One region of the Bradyrhizobium sp. PMVTL-01 genome, then DNA from elsewhere that is predicted to be linked to it. Evidence: riboswitches for the same ligand, from Rfam matches in the RefSeq annotation. Region 1 holds a riboswitch; each other region holds the start of a gene.
The links. Region 1 has a riboswitch for cobalamin ahead of metE (5-methyltetrahydropteroyltriglutamate--homocysteine S-methyltransferase). Riboswitches for the same ligand answer to the same signal wherever they lie in the genome.

Region 2: linked by a shared signal. The riboswitch ahead of ACRQ5Q_RS07305 (TonB-dependent receptor domain-containing protein) and the one ahead of metE (5-methyltetrahydropteroyltriglutamate--homocysteine S-methyltransferase) in region 1 are both predicted to bind cobalamin.
Region 3: linked by a shared signal. The riboswitch ahead of ACRQ5Q_RS28190 (TonB-dependent receptor domain-containing protein) and the one ahead of metE (5-methyltetrahydropteroyltriglutamate--homocysteine S-methyltransferase) in region 1 are both predicted to bind cobalamin.

Annotation. Positions count from the first base shown of each region.
Region 1 covers NZ_CP193982.1:2,511,591-2,515,350, forward strand. Annotated here, with positions in the region: gene ACRQ5Q_RS11300 (nodulate formation efficiency C protein) at 239-961, opposite strand; cobalamin riboswitch at 1,972-2,174, shown strand; gene metE (5-methyltetrahydropteroyltriglutamate--homocysteine S-methyltransferase) at 2,276-3,760, shown strand, end outside.
Region 2 covers NZ_CP193982.1:1,553,477-1,557,236, reverse strand. Annotated here, with positions in the region: gene ACRQ5Q_RS07305 (TonB-dependent receptor domain-containing protein) at 1-2,009, opposite strand, end outside; cobalamin riboswitch at 2,139-2,343, opposite strand; partial or broken gene ACRQ5Q_RS07300 (IS5 family transposase) at 2,613-2,944, shown strand; gene ACRQ5Q_RS07295 (hypothetical protein) at 3,608-3,760, shown strand.
Region 3 covers NZ_CP193982.1:5,794,401-5,798,160, forward strand. Annotated here, with positions in the region: gene ACRQ5Q_RS28190 (TonB-dependent receptor domain-containing protein) at 1-1,768, opposite strand, end outside; cobalamin riboswitch at 1,883-2,084, opposite strand; gene ACRQ5Q_RS28195 (histidine phosphatase family protein) at 2,157-2,729, shown strand; gene cobT (nicotinate-nucleotide--dimethylbenzimidazole phosphoribosyltransferase) at 2,722-3,760, opposite strand, start outside.

The DNA of each region.
Region 1 (3,760 bases):
TACGGCCCCGGAGCTTCCCGCCCTGCGCACTCGGAAATGGGCAGGCGCTCATCGTGCATGCCGGGGTCGCTACCGCTGCCCCGTTCGCGGTAACTTCCTCGTCGCTTTTCGTCTCAGAGAAAGGGCAGCCGGACAGTTGCGGAGCCCTAAACAACAGAGCGGGTATGTCTTGCAGTTGGGTCCGACGCGCCCGGCCATGGACGGGCTGCGGCGCGATGTCGCGCTGCACGACGGTTTACTAAGGCCTTCGCTCTTCTAAGTCTTCCTCTTCCTTTGGCTCGATGCGTTGAAACCAGGAGCCAGGAGGAAATTTCGCGATGCGCTTGGCAAAGGAGGATTGTGGCTCCCAATCATGTCCTTCAGTCTTCTCGAATGAGATGACCCCATTGTACGTAAAATAACGTGGTCCTTGGATACTACAGTTCACCACGAGCAGAACGCGCCATATATCACCCTTCTCGGTCGGCTTGTCGTTCCGCTTCGGTAGGTAGTCCACTCCAACAGGATCGACGATAGTGCAGCGGCCGTGCCGCAGAAGATCGCCAAGCCGGCCTTGCGGCGTAGTCACAAAGTTGAAGTTGGTCGGATCATGCAGAAAGTTAAGATTAGCGCCCGGTTCGGCATGTGCGACTTCAGTGGCGATCAACGAGAGCGCCAGGGCGCGCCAGCCCAACTCGATCGGCTTCGCATACGTTGAGGCGAGTTCCATCGTACCGTCGGGCGCGACTTTCCAGGCGATAACGGACTGTTCGTCTGATTTGTTGTCCCGATGCCTGGTCCACGAAACGAAAACAAAGTCGTTTTGGCCAAGTTCAACAACGCCCCACATTTGAGGGACGAACTGGGCCACCATCGAAACATTGGAGATGATTTGTTCTATCGTCTCACCATCTTGCGATCGCCAAGTTGACTTGAGTCGTTCGACAAGGGGGCTGTCGTTGGCGCGAATACTGTTGCTCATGGCAGCCGGCCAGGCGAGGCAGATTAGAAATCCGGCCAGGCAAAGCCATGGCGCTGGTCTTCCAGACATTCTCTTCATAAAGCTCAGCCTATCAGGTCTCATCCAGACATCTTTCAAAGCGGGTGACCTTGAACCTGCTATGAGCGAGCGTAAGAAATGTCCCGAGATGTGAGGGGGCACCCCGCTACTCCCGCGCCAGCAGGCGCTCCCCTCTACGTCACGCGCCGCTGACTTCCCTCGCGAGCGACAGCGTCAATTGGCTGAGCTGGACATGCCCAGCAGGAGGAGACTGGGCATGCCGAGGGCTTGCATTCTTCGTGCCAGGCAATAGGCGCAAATTTTCACGGATTTAGTGTCCCACTTGTCGACTTTCCGACCTGCGCCCGTTTCGATGTTTTCATTCAGTGTATCCGCCGCAGCTGTCGTTTCCCTGTGCTGCGCTGGATAGTTAGCGCAAGAGGTGAACGCCTCGATGCCAAGTGCCTGATGACAATCGGCAGTGCGTTTGCCGCCATTTAAACCGAGCGGTTCGCTATCGCTATCGTCGGCGTTCGAGCTACAGGATTGCCAGCGACACAAAGCCGAGTTCCGCCTTCGAAGTCCGGCTGGCACGCCAAATCAACCTCGCCCCGCGAATGTTGCTAGATTGCGCCACGTGCCCTGGCCTATTCGATGTAGATCCTTTAGTCCGAGAAAACTGCTGGCCAACGGGTGCTGGGCGAGCTTCTGGAAAGCGGAAGCCGCATCGCCAGTATTCCGCTCGAAACAGCGGTACTCCCGGCCGGCAGGCTGCTTCTGTCCCTTTCATCGATCTGGCGTGCGGCACCGCTTCAAGGCACCTCTAATGCTCATTGAGGCATCTGACAAAGACATGTCTGATTTCGGAATCTTTGATTAGAGAATGTCTTTAGATAGTGGTGAATCATACACCTGCGCGCTCATTCGCCCAACAGGTGTCCGAGATCGGCTTGGCACACAATCTGAGAGGTTGACGGAAGAGTTCTCCTGCCGATAATCCAAGCCGTCGAGGTTCTCCGGTGCCCATTTGATCCGGAGCTAAGAGGGAAGCCGGTGCGAATGCCGGCGCTGCCCCCGCAACTGTAAGCGGCGAGCCGCTGTCCAACGATGTCACTGAAGCCTCCAAGGCTTCGGGAAGGCCGGACAGCAGCGATGACCAGCAAGCCAGGAGACCTGCCCCGACAAAATATTGGGTCCACGGGCGGGGTGTCTCGGTGGTGCGCCAAGCAGCCGTCGCACGTGCGACTCCCCTGCCTGCGTCCGCCACGGCCTCTGTCCCCAACAGGGGTTGACACTATGTCTCTTCGCTCTCTTCCAATCGCTACGCTCGGAACGCCGCGCATCGGTCCAAGGCGTGAGCTCAAATTCGCTCTCGAAAGCTACTGGGCCGGAAAGATCAGCGAACAGCAGTTGCACGAGGACGCATCCGGCCTGCGCGCAGCGAACTGGGCTCGTCAGAAATCTCTCGGCGTCACGATCATTCCGTCGAACGACTTCTCGCTGTATGATCAGGTACTCGATACAAGTGCCATGGTTGGCGCCATCCCGGAGATCTACGCCTCGAAAGGAGAATCCGTTTCGCTCAAGAAGTACTTCGCCATGGCTCGCGGATCACAATGCGACGACCAGGATGCGAGTTGCGGTCAGAGCCCGCGGGGATCTGGCGCACCCGCGCAGGGAATGACCAAGTGGTTCGACACCAACTACCACTACATGATTCCCGAGTTCTACAGGGGACAAGCGTTCAGACTGTGCTCTCGCAAACCCATTGAAGAGTACGAGGAAGCAAAGGCTCTTGGCTTCCAGACCCGCCCGGTCCTGATCGGGCCGGTCACATTCTTGAAGCTCGGCAAGAGTGCCGATAGCGCGTTCCAGCCCCTCGCCCTTTTGGATGATCTTATACCGGTCTATATCGACGTTCTGCATGAATTGGCCGAACGAGGGGCTAGTTGGGTTCAGATTGACGAGCCCTGCCTGGCCCTTGATCTCGATGAGGCGGCGCGAAAATCTTTGCTACATGCCTATAACCGGTTCGCAAAGGAGGGACCGGCCATCAAGATCATGGTTGCTAGCTATTTCGGCGCGTTAGGCGACAATCTAAATACTGCCTTGAATCTGCGAGTTTCCGGCCTGCACCTCGATCTTGTTCGAGCGCCAGAGCTATTGGATCAAATCATTGCAGCGGGCCGAAGAGATCTCATCATGTCGCTCGGTGTGATCGACGGCCGGAACATATGGCGCTCGAACTTGTCGTCGCTCCGTCAGCGGCTGGATCCAGCGATTGCGAAGCTCGGCAGGCGCCGTGTACAGCTCGCTCCATCCTGCTCGCTGCTTCACGTGCCTGTCGATGTTGAACTAGAGACCGGGCTTACGTCCGAGGTCAAAAGCTGGCTTGCTTTCTCGGTTCAGAAGATGCGTGAGCTTGCGATCCTGGGGCGGGTACTCGCAGGCGACCAGAATGTTGGGCTAGCTCTTGCCGATTCGGAACGCGCTGTGACTGCCCGCCGGACTTCGCCGAAGATCCATGATGCCAATGTCGCTGTCCGGATGAGGACGATCGACGAGACGATGCGCCGGCGCGCCAGCCCATTTGCCCGCCGTTCCGAGATCCAAAGGAAACGCTTTGGACTACCAGATTTTCCTACCACGACGATCGGATCGTTTCCACAGACCACAGAGGTCCGAAATGCTCGTGCGGCGCATGCGCGAGGTGCGATGAGCGACGAACAATACGACAGGTTCCTCAAGGAGGAGATAGCCCGCGCCGTACGTTGGCAGGAA
Region 2 (3,760 bases), 960 kb from region 1:
TTGAGGTTCTCGATCGGTCGCACAGCGCCGGCAAGCTCGACGCCCTTGCTGTGCACTTCGCCGGCCTCCGTGGCGACGGCGTTGGTTAGCGCTACGTAGACATTTCGCCGCTCGATGTCATAGACCGAGAAGGTAAATTCGGCTCGCTTATCAGCCGAAATCGCCTTTACACCGGTCTCGTAGATGCGGGCGCTGGTCAAGTCGAGCGTCGTGCCCGGCGTTACTGAAAAGATACCCGCGGCTGCCGGATCGTATGCTGTGGCGTACATGCCATAGAACAACAGACCCTTGATTGGCTCGAAGGTCACGGCGGCTCGATAAGATACTGGTTGCCAGTTCTTGGTGAAGGGCTGCCCTGCTGGAATCGTACCGTCGAAGTTGATACCATCCCGAGTCAACGTCATGTCCTCGACGCGTATGCCACCGATTAGAGCCAGCATCGGCGTAATTTTGAGCTGGTCTTCGACCGTGATCGCTGCATCGTCTAGGCGGCTGTTGCGGATGCCTGGCTGCGGTGGCAGGCTATAAAGCCCAGGGGCGGGATTTACCACGGTCACGGAGTCGAACGGAAACTCGTCAGGATTCTGCTCCTGGGCGAACTGAATCTCGTTTCGGCTTACTGCCAATTGCGTGGCGAAGCGATTCTGCATGCCGAAAAAGGACGAACTCCAGATCAGGTCGGTGTTATCGCCGATTACCTGCTGCTTGTGATTAACAAAAAAGCGGTCTCGATCGATCATCGAGGTTCCAGTGTTGAACGCGTAAGTTTCACTGTCAAACCAGTGACGCTTGGCTCCAAATTCATAGGCTTGATTCTTGATCGTAATGTCCTCGTTCAGCGCCCATTCGAAGCCGCCACGCAGCCAGAGACCATGTGAACCGATGGAATTGTCGGCGACATTGTAGTTCGTCCTTAGTGTTCGCGAGTCCACTGTCACAGGCGAAATAACTGAACCATCAAAGGTGCTGATTGCCGATCCCGCGACGACACCGTGCGTGGAAAAAGGTCCAGAGAATGTTGTCGTTGTTAGCGGTGTGCCCCAATAGGCGTGGCCGTAATCTTGATTGTACTCGATGGCACCGAATACTTTGAAGGAATCGGTCACCCGGTAGTTGAGCTGGCCCGAGATATTGTTGAGCTGTTGATAGTCGCCTTCGATGAAGCTGTTGATCTTCGAAGAGCTGACATCGAACCGGTAGTCGAGCCCGTCAACTGACGTGCTGCCGCCAGACCCGAAATGCGTCCGATAGGTGCCAAGTGTATCTATTGAGGTGTCAAGTTCGTTCTTGATAGGACCGCTCGTGGGCTGTCTGCTCACATAGTTGACGGAGCCGCCGATCGTGGCAAGGCCTGACATTAGCGACAAGGGTCCCTTAACAAATTCGACTTGCTCTAGATTGGCAGTATCCAGGACGCGCGACGTGATGCTTTGCGGGCCAATCCATAGGCCGTTGTAGAGTACGGTCACTTCGCCAAAGGAAAAGCCGCGTGTGGAAAAGCCGGAAGGTGCCCCTGCCACATCGACCGCCAGCACGCCGACGGCGCCTGCTACCGTCTCGGGAGTGGTGCGGTAGCCCTGCTCGCGCATGGTTTGCTGACTGACAACTTCGACTGTTGCCGGCGTCTGAAAGACGGAAAGGCCGAGCAGGTTGGAGCTTGTTGCAACGACATTGCTATTGAGAGGTGTCGGCGCGGGCTCGGAATTTGCGATAGATCGCGTCGCAGGCTTGGGCCGTGCGGCCTGTGCGGCGCGCCTGGTCCGCTTCGGCACATTTGCCGGTTCCTGGCCGGGCCGGCTCGCAGTGCCATGCGGCTTGGGCGGCCGGACGGTCACCGGCTCAAGCTGTTGTGGGCTTTGCGTTGACGCAGATGCATTGGCCAAAAGCGCGACGACCACCCCGGGGATCAGCGCGGAGCATCGCCAGCGTTGCCTCGACGAGATCAAGCGGAGAGATTGCGCGCAGATGCGCGACGGCGCCGGGCGCCCAGTAAAGTTAGAAATCGACACGGTTGTGCTCGACGGCGAAACAATACACCCGTCACGCGCACTGGCACGACGATCTGCCCTTCGCCCCTGATACGGCAGACCCCGAACGCCTCTTGTAACGCTTCGGAGCACCCCGCCCGACGCGTTCGCGCATGACCATTGCTGGTAGCAGGTCTCCTGGCTCGCGGGTCGCTGCTTCGGATCACCTTCCCAGGATCAAGACAATCCCAGTGGCATTAAATGATCGTCGGCTCGCCGCTTACAGTTGCGGGGGCAGCTGCGGCATTGTCCGTTGCAACAGACGCACCGCATTCCCTTGATTAGCCCTTCGGGCACTACCGCTCTCAGACTTAATGAAGTTCAAAGGCGAGTCAAGCGGCGCTAGTCTCCGTCAGCTCGAAGATTAGAGGTGTGCCAGTTGGGACACGCCGCCCGTCAAAAAGCCATTGAGGCACGGATAAATTCACATTGGTTGGCTGCGGGTCATTTTCGGCGGTTTCAGCAGGGATTGTCGGCGGGCTGATGTCCGCTTTTAGCCCGTAAGCGTCCAACCAGCTCCTTCCTCGAAGCGTTGCGCCCGACCAGATCGCTGTGATTCAAGCTTCCAAACTGGGGGCTCGAATCATGCGCTACGAATTCGCCGATTATGAATGGGTTGGCATCAAGCCGATGCTACCGAACGAGCCCCGTGGCGTTCCTCGGGTGAACGACCGTCGTGTCCTCAATGGCATCTTCTGGGTCTTGCGCTCTGGAGCACCTTGGCGTGATCTGCCCGACATCTTTGGTCCGGTCCGTACACCACCTGCTACAACCGCTTTGTTCGTTGGCGGCGGGCTGGCGTTTGGGGCCGCATCATCGACGCGCTTGCCGCTGCCCATGACGCCGCTGTTCAGATGATAGACACCTCCATTGTTCGCGTGCATCAGCACGGGGGCCTACATCACAAGGGAGTCCGCGTCCTAGTTGGACTTGCCTGCAACGCCACCGTCGGGCACGCGAAGAACCCCGATTGCACCATGTACATCAAGACCTATATCGGCGCGGCAGAAGCAGCGCACGATAATGGCTGATTGGGCCGCGTTCTGCGATGGCAAGCGCGCTGCGGGCGGCGTGGTTGCGATGTCTCGCGCATTGCGTGTCTAACAACTTTCTGACTTTCGTATCGTGGAGAACCTGTTTCCCACCAAGTAGAACTAGGCCGTAAACCCAGCTGTGGACGCCCCCCCAGATGCAAGCGGCTCTTGAAACAGACCACGAAAAGTACCAGAGAGTCTCATGGCTACTGGGTCCACCACTTGCCTCCGAAATCCCGCGCGCGCCGCCCCTATCGCCCAAAGGGATTTCGTTGAGACCCCGGCGCAACTGGATAAACTGGTGCAACCACCAAGGACTCCCGGATGGGGGTGAGCGCCACCCGGTTTATTAACCCTCAGCCGATCATGCAGAAACACTGCAAAAGGTGGCCCATCGGCGCCGATTATGGAACCGGTTGTGGTGCTAAATGCGCCGAAACGATAGCCGAAACGAAGGGGATGCTCCGGCTCCGCATCTTCGGCTCACACACCGACGACTTGAGCAGGATCGCCCGCGATGACCAAGCAGTGCGAACATAGATCAGCATGGCCTATCTGCAGAAACAGCTCGCCAGGCAGCGAAAGGCCCTCGGTGAGCGCGTGTCGCGTGCCGAACGTGAGATCACGAAAGATCGCGACCACTGGCGCGATCGCGCCGACATACTGGAGCCGGCATTGATTGGACCTAGCTTCGACTGA
Region 3 (3,760 bases), 3.3 Mb from region 1:
CGCCGGTCTCGTAGATGCGCGACGTCGTCAGGTCCAGAGGCTGGGTCGGTGACAGCAGGAAGATGTTGTTGGCGGACACGTCGGCGCCGGTCGCGTACTGGCTGAAGAAGGTCAGGCCAGGCACGGCCTCCCAGGTGTAGCCGATGCGTCCCGTGACCGGCGCCCAGTCGTTGGTGAACGGGAAGCCCGCGTTCACCAGCCCGTTGACGTCGGTCGAGTTGCGGTCGAGGCCGATATGCTCGACGCGCAGGCCGCCGACCAGCGCGAAAGTCCGCGTCAGCTTCAGCCGGTCCTCGAACGACAGCGCCTCGTTGTCGATGCGCGCGGTCTGCTGCTTGGTCGTGAGCGTGCCGTAGAAGCCTCGGTCTGGATTGACCAGCGACACGGAGTCGCCCGGGAAATTCGCGGCACCCGGCCGAACGAAATCGAGGTAGCTCGACGACAGCGTCGTGACCAGCCGGTTGTCGAAGCCGGCGATGTCAGTATCCCAGATCAGGTCGGTGATGTTGCCGACCAGCCGCTGGCTGTGCGCGACATAGAAGCGTTCGCGATCGACCAGGTTCGTACCGGAGTTGAATGCCTCGACCTCGTTGTTGAACCAGCTGCGCTCCGCGCCATAACCATAGGCCTGGCTCTTCAAGGTCAGGTCCGGCGCGAGCTTCAGTTCAAAACCGCCGCGCAACCAGACTTCCTGCGCCACGTTGCGGTTGTCGAGGACGTTGTAATTGGTGTTGAAGGTGCGGTCGTCGATGGTGACCGCACCGAGATTGGCTTTATTGTAGTTCGAGACGTAATTGCCCGAGACTATCCCCGCCGTCGCATGTGGGCCGCTGAAGGCGACCGGCACCAGCGGCGCGCCCCAATAGGCCTTTCCGCGGTCCTCGCGATATTCGATCGCGCCCCAAACCTTCAGACTGTCGGAGACGCGGTAGTTGAGCTGGCCGGAGACATCGAACGTCCTGGTATAGGTGTCGTCGACAAAACCGTTGAGCGAGGACCGGCTGATGTCGAAGCGGTAATCGAGGCCTTGAACGTTGGTGCTGCCGCCGGAGCCGTAATGGGCGCGGAACGAGTTCAGGGAGTCGTACGAGAAGTCCGCCTCGTTGCGGACGGCTCCGGTGTGCGGCTGCTTGGTGACGAGGTTGATCGCGCCGCCGGCGGCGCCCTCGCCCGAGATCAGCGAAGCCGGGCCTTTCAGGAATTCCACGGCCTCCAGATTGGCCGTGTCCATGATCCGCGAGGTCATGTTCTGCGGGCCGATCTTGATGCCGTTGTAAAGCGTATTGATCTGGCTGTTGGTGAAGCCGCGCATCGAGAAGCCCGCCGGCTCCGCCGGCGCATCGCCGGAGGTCACGCCGACCGCGCCCTGCGCCACCTCGGACACGGTGCGATAGCCTTGCTCGCGCATGGTCTCGGCCGAGATGACCTCGACGGTCGCGGGTATTTCGCGCACGGTCAGCCCAAGGCGTGAGGCGCTTTCGGCGACCGCATTGGTGTTGAGCGGCGTCTGCGCCCCCCCAGCCGGCACAACGGGCTTTGGTGCTGCGGATGCGGCAGGTCTGCGCGGCGCCGCGCGGCGCGTGCTCTGAGGCTCCCGGGCAGCCGGCTTGGCCGGCTTGCGGGATTGGGCGGGCGACACCTCGACGGGCGGCAGCGGTTCGCTTGCCTGTTGCGCGAGCGCAGCAGGCACATCGAGAACGGCAACGGATGTGAGCGCGGCGGAGGCGAGCAGGACGCTGCGCCGTCGTACGATACGAATGGAAGACACGGGTCAGACCTCGGTATGACGTCAGTGGCACGTCACAGCGAACGAGGTCTCACCCCGGGCCTGTCAGCCCTCTGATGAAGCCGAATGTCTGTACTCCCCGACCGACATCTTCGCGTGTGACCACGGCTGACGGCAGGTCTCCTGGCTCGCGGGTCACGACCGCTTCGTCGCCTTCCCGGGACCGAGGACCCAGTGGCTTCTGACGAAGGATTATCCACTCACAGTTGCGGGGGCAGCCACGGCATTGGGGACAACGTCCCCGCACCGCATTCCCTTTTCATCCCCTTGCGGGGAAACCGTCGCGAGCATCTAGGATTACGATCAGGACGGAGTCAATGTGCAAGCTGCGGCGATAGTGCCACAGCCACCAACTTCCGCGGAGATTTGCATGGAAGGCGCAACCTTCCTCTGGCTGATCCGACATGCGCCCGTCGACGGCGTTAAAGGGACGATCCATGCCGCCAATGCACCGGCGGACCTGGCCGACCGCGCGCAGCTGGAGGCGCTGCGGTTGCGCCTGCCGCAGGATGCTGCGAGCTATGCGAGCCCTGCGCGGCGCACGATCGAGACGGCGCGGGCGCTGGGGCTCGAACCTATTCTGGTGGACGAATTCGGCGAGCAGGATTTCGGTGACTGGACCGGCCGGCGACATGACGAGCTCGCAGCGGGCGGCGGCGATGCCTACGTACAATTCTGGAGCGATCCGGCGCACCTGAGACCACCGGGCGGCGAGAGCTTTGAGGATCAGGTCGCGCGTGTCCGGCTGGGCCTGTCGCGGATCGGAGCCGGATCAGCAACGCTCGTCGTGCATTCCGGCACGATCCGCGCCGCGCTGTGCACCGCGCTCGATCTCCTACCGGAGGCGGCGTTACGCTTCGTCATCGACCCGCTGTCGCTGACCCGGATCGACCGGCTCGCGAGCGGCTGGCGGGTGGTCTCGGTCAATCAGCGGGTCAGCTAGGCCTGTCAGGCACATTGGCCTCCGCAAAGGTCGCCATGCCATTGTGGAGCGCGCAGGCCGACCTCACCAGCGGCAGCGCGATGGCGGCGCCCGATCCCTCGCCGAGCCTGAGATCGAGGCTGATCAGCGGCTGCACGTTCAGCGCGCGCAGCACCAGCCGATGTCCCTGCTCCGCCGATTGATGCGAAGGCAGCAGGAATGGCTGACACGACGGGTTGAGCCGCACGGCCGCCAGCGCCGCGACCGATACGATGAAGCCGTCGATCAGCACAGGGATGCGGCGCTGCGCGGCCGCAATGATGGCGCCCGCGATCGCCGCGATCTCGAGTCCGCCGACAGCACACAGGATCTTTTCGGCCGAGGCGCCCGCAACGCCATGACGCGCAATCGCGGCATCGATCACGCGCGCCTTGTGCGCACGGCCCGCCGCATCGACGCCGGTGCCGCTGCCCGCGATCTCCTCGGCGCTGACGCCGAGCAGGCTCGCGGCGATCGCCGCTGATGTCGTGGTGTTGCCGATGCCCATCTCGCCGAAGAGCAGGAGATCAGGCTGGCTGGCCTCGGCACGCGCGACCGCGCGCTGGCCGGCTTCGAAGGCGAAGACCAGCTCTGCTGGCGTGAGCGCAGCCTCGACACTGAAATCACGGGTGCCACTGCGCGGCTTGTCGGTGACGATGCCAGGGATCGCCCCCTCCGTCAGCGTGCCGGCGTCAACGACTTCCAGGTTTGAGCCGAGCTCGCGCGCCAGCACCGAGATCGCTGCGCCGCCTGAGGCAAAATTCGCCATCATCGCGATGGTGACCGCCTGCGGATAGGCCGACACCCCCTGCGCGACGATGCCGTGATCGCCGGCGAAGATGATGATGGGTACGCACGCGGCACGCGGTTGCTCGGTCGCTTGGAGGCCGGCAAGCTCGATCGCAAGCTGCTCGAGCCGGCCGAGCGCGCCGGTCGGTTTTGTCAGTTGCGCCTGACGTGCGATCGCCGCATCGCGATGGGTCGCGGAGGCATCGGGACATTTCTGGGTGACC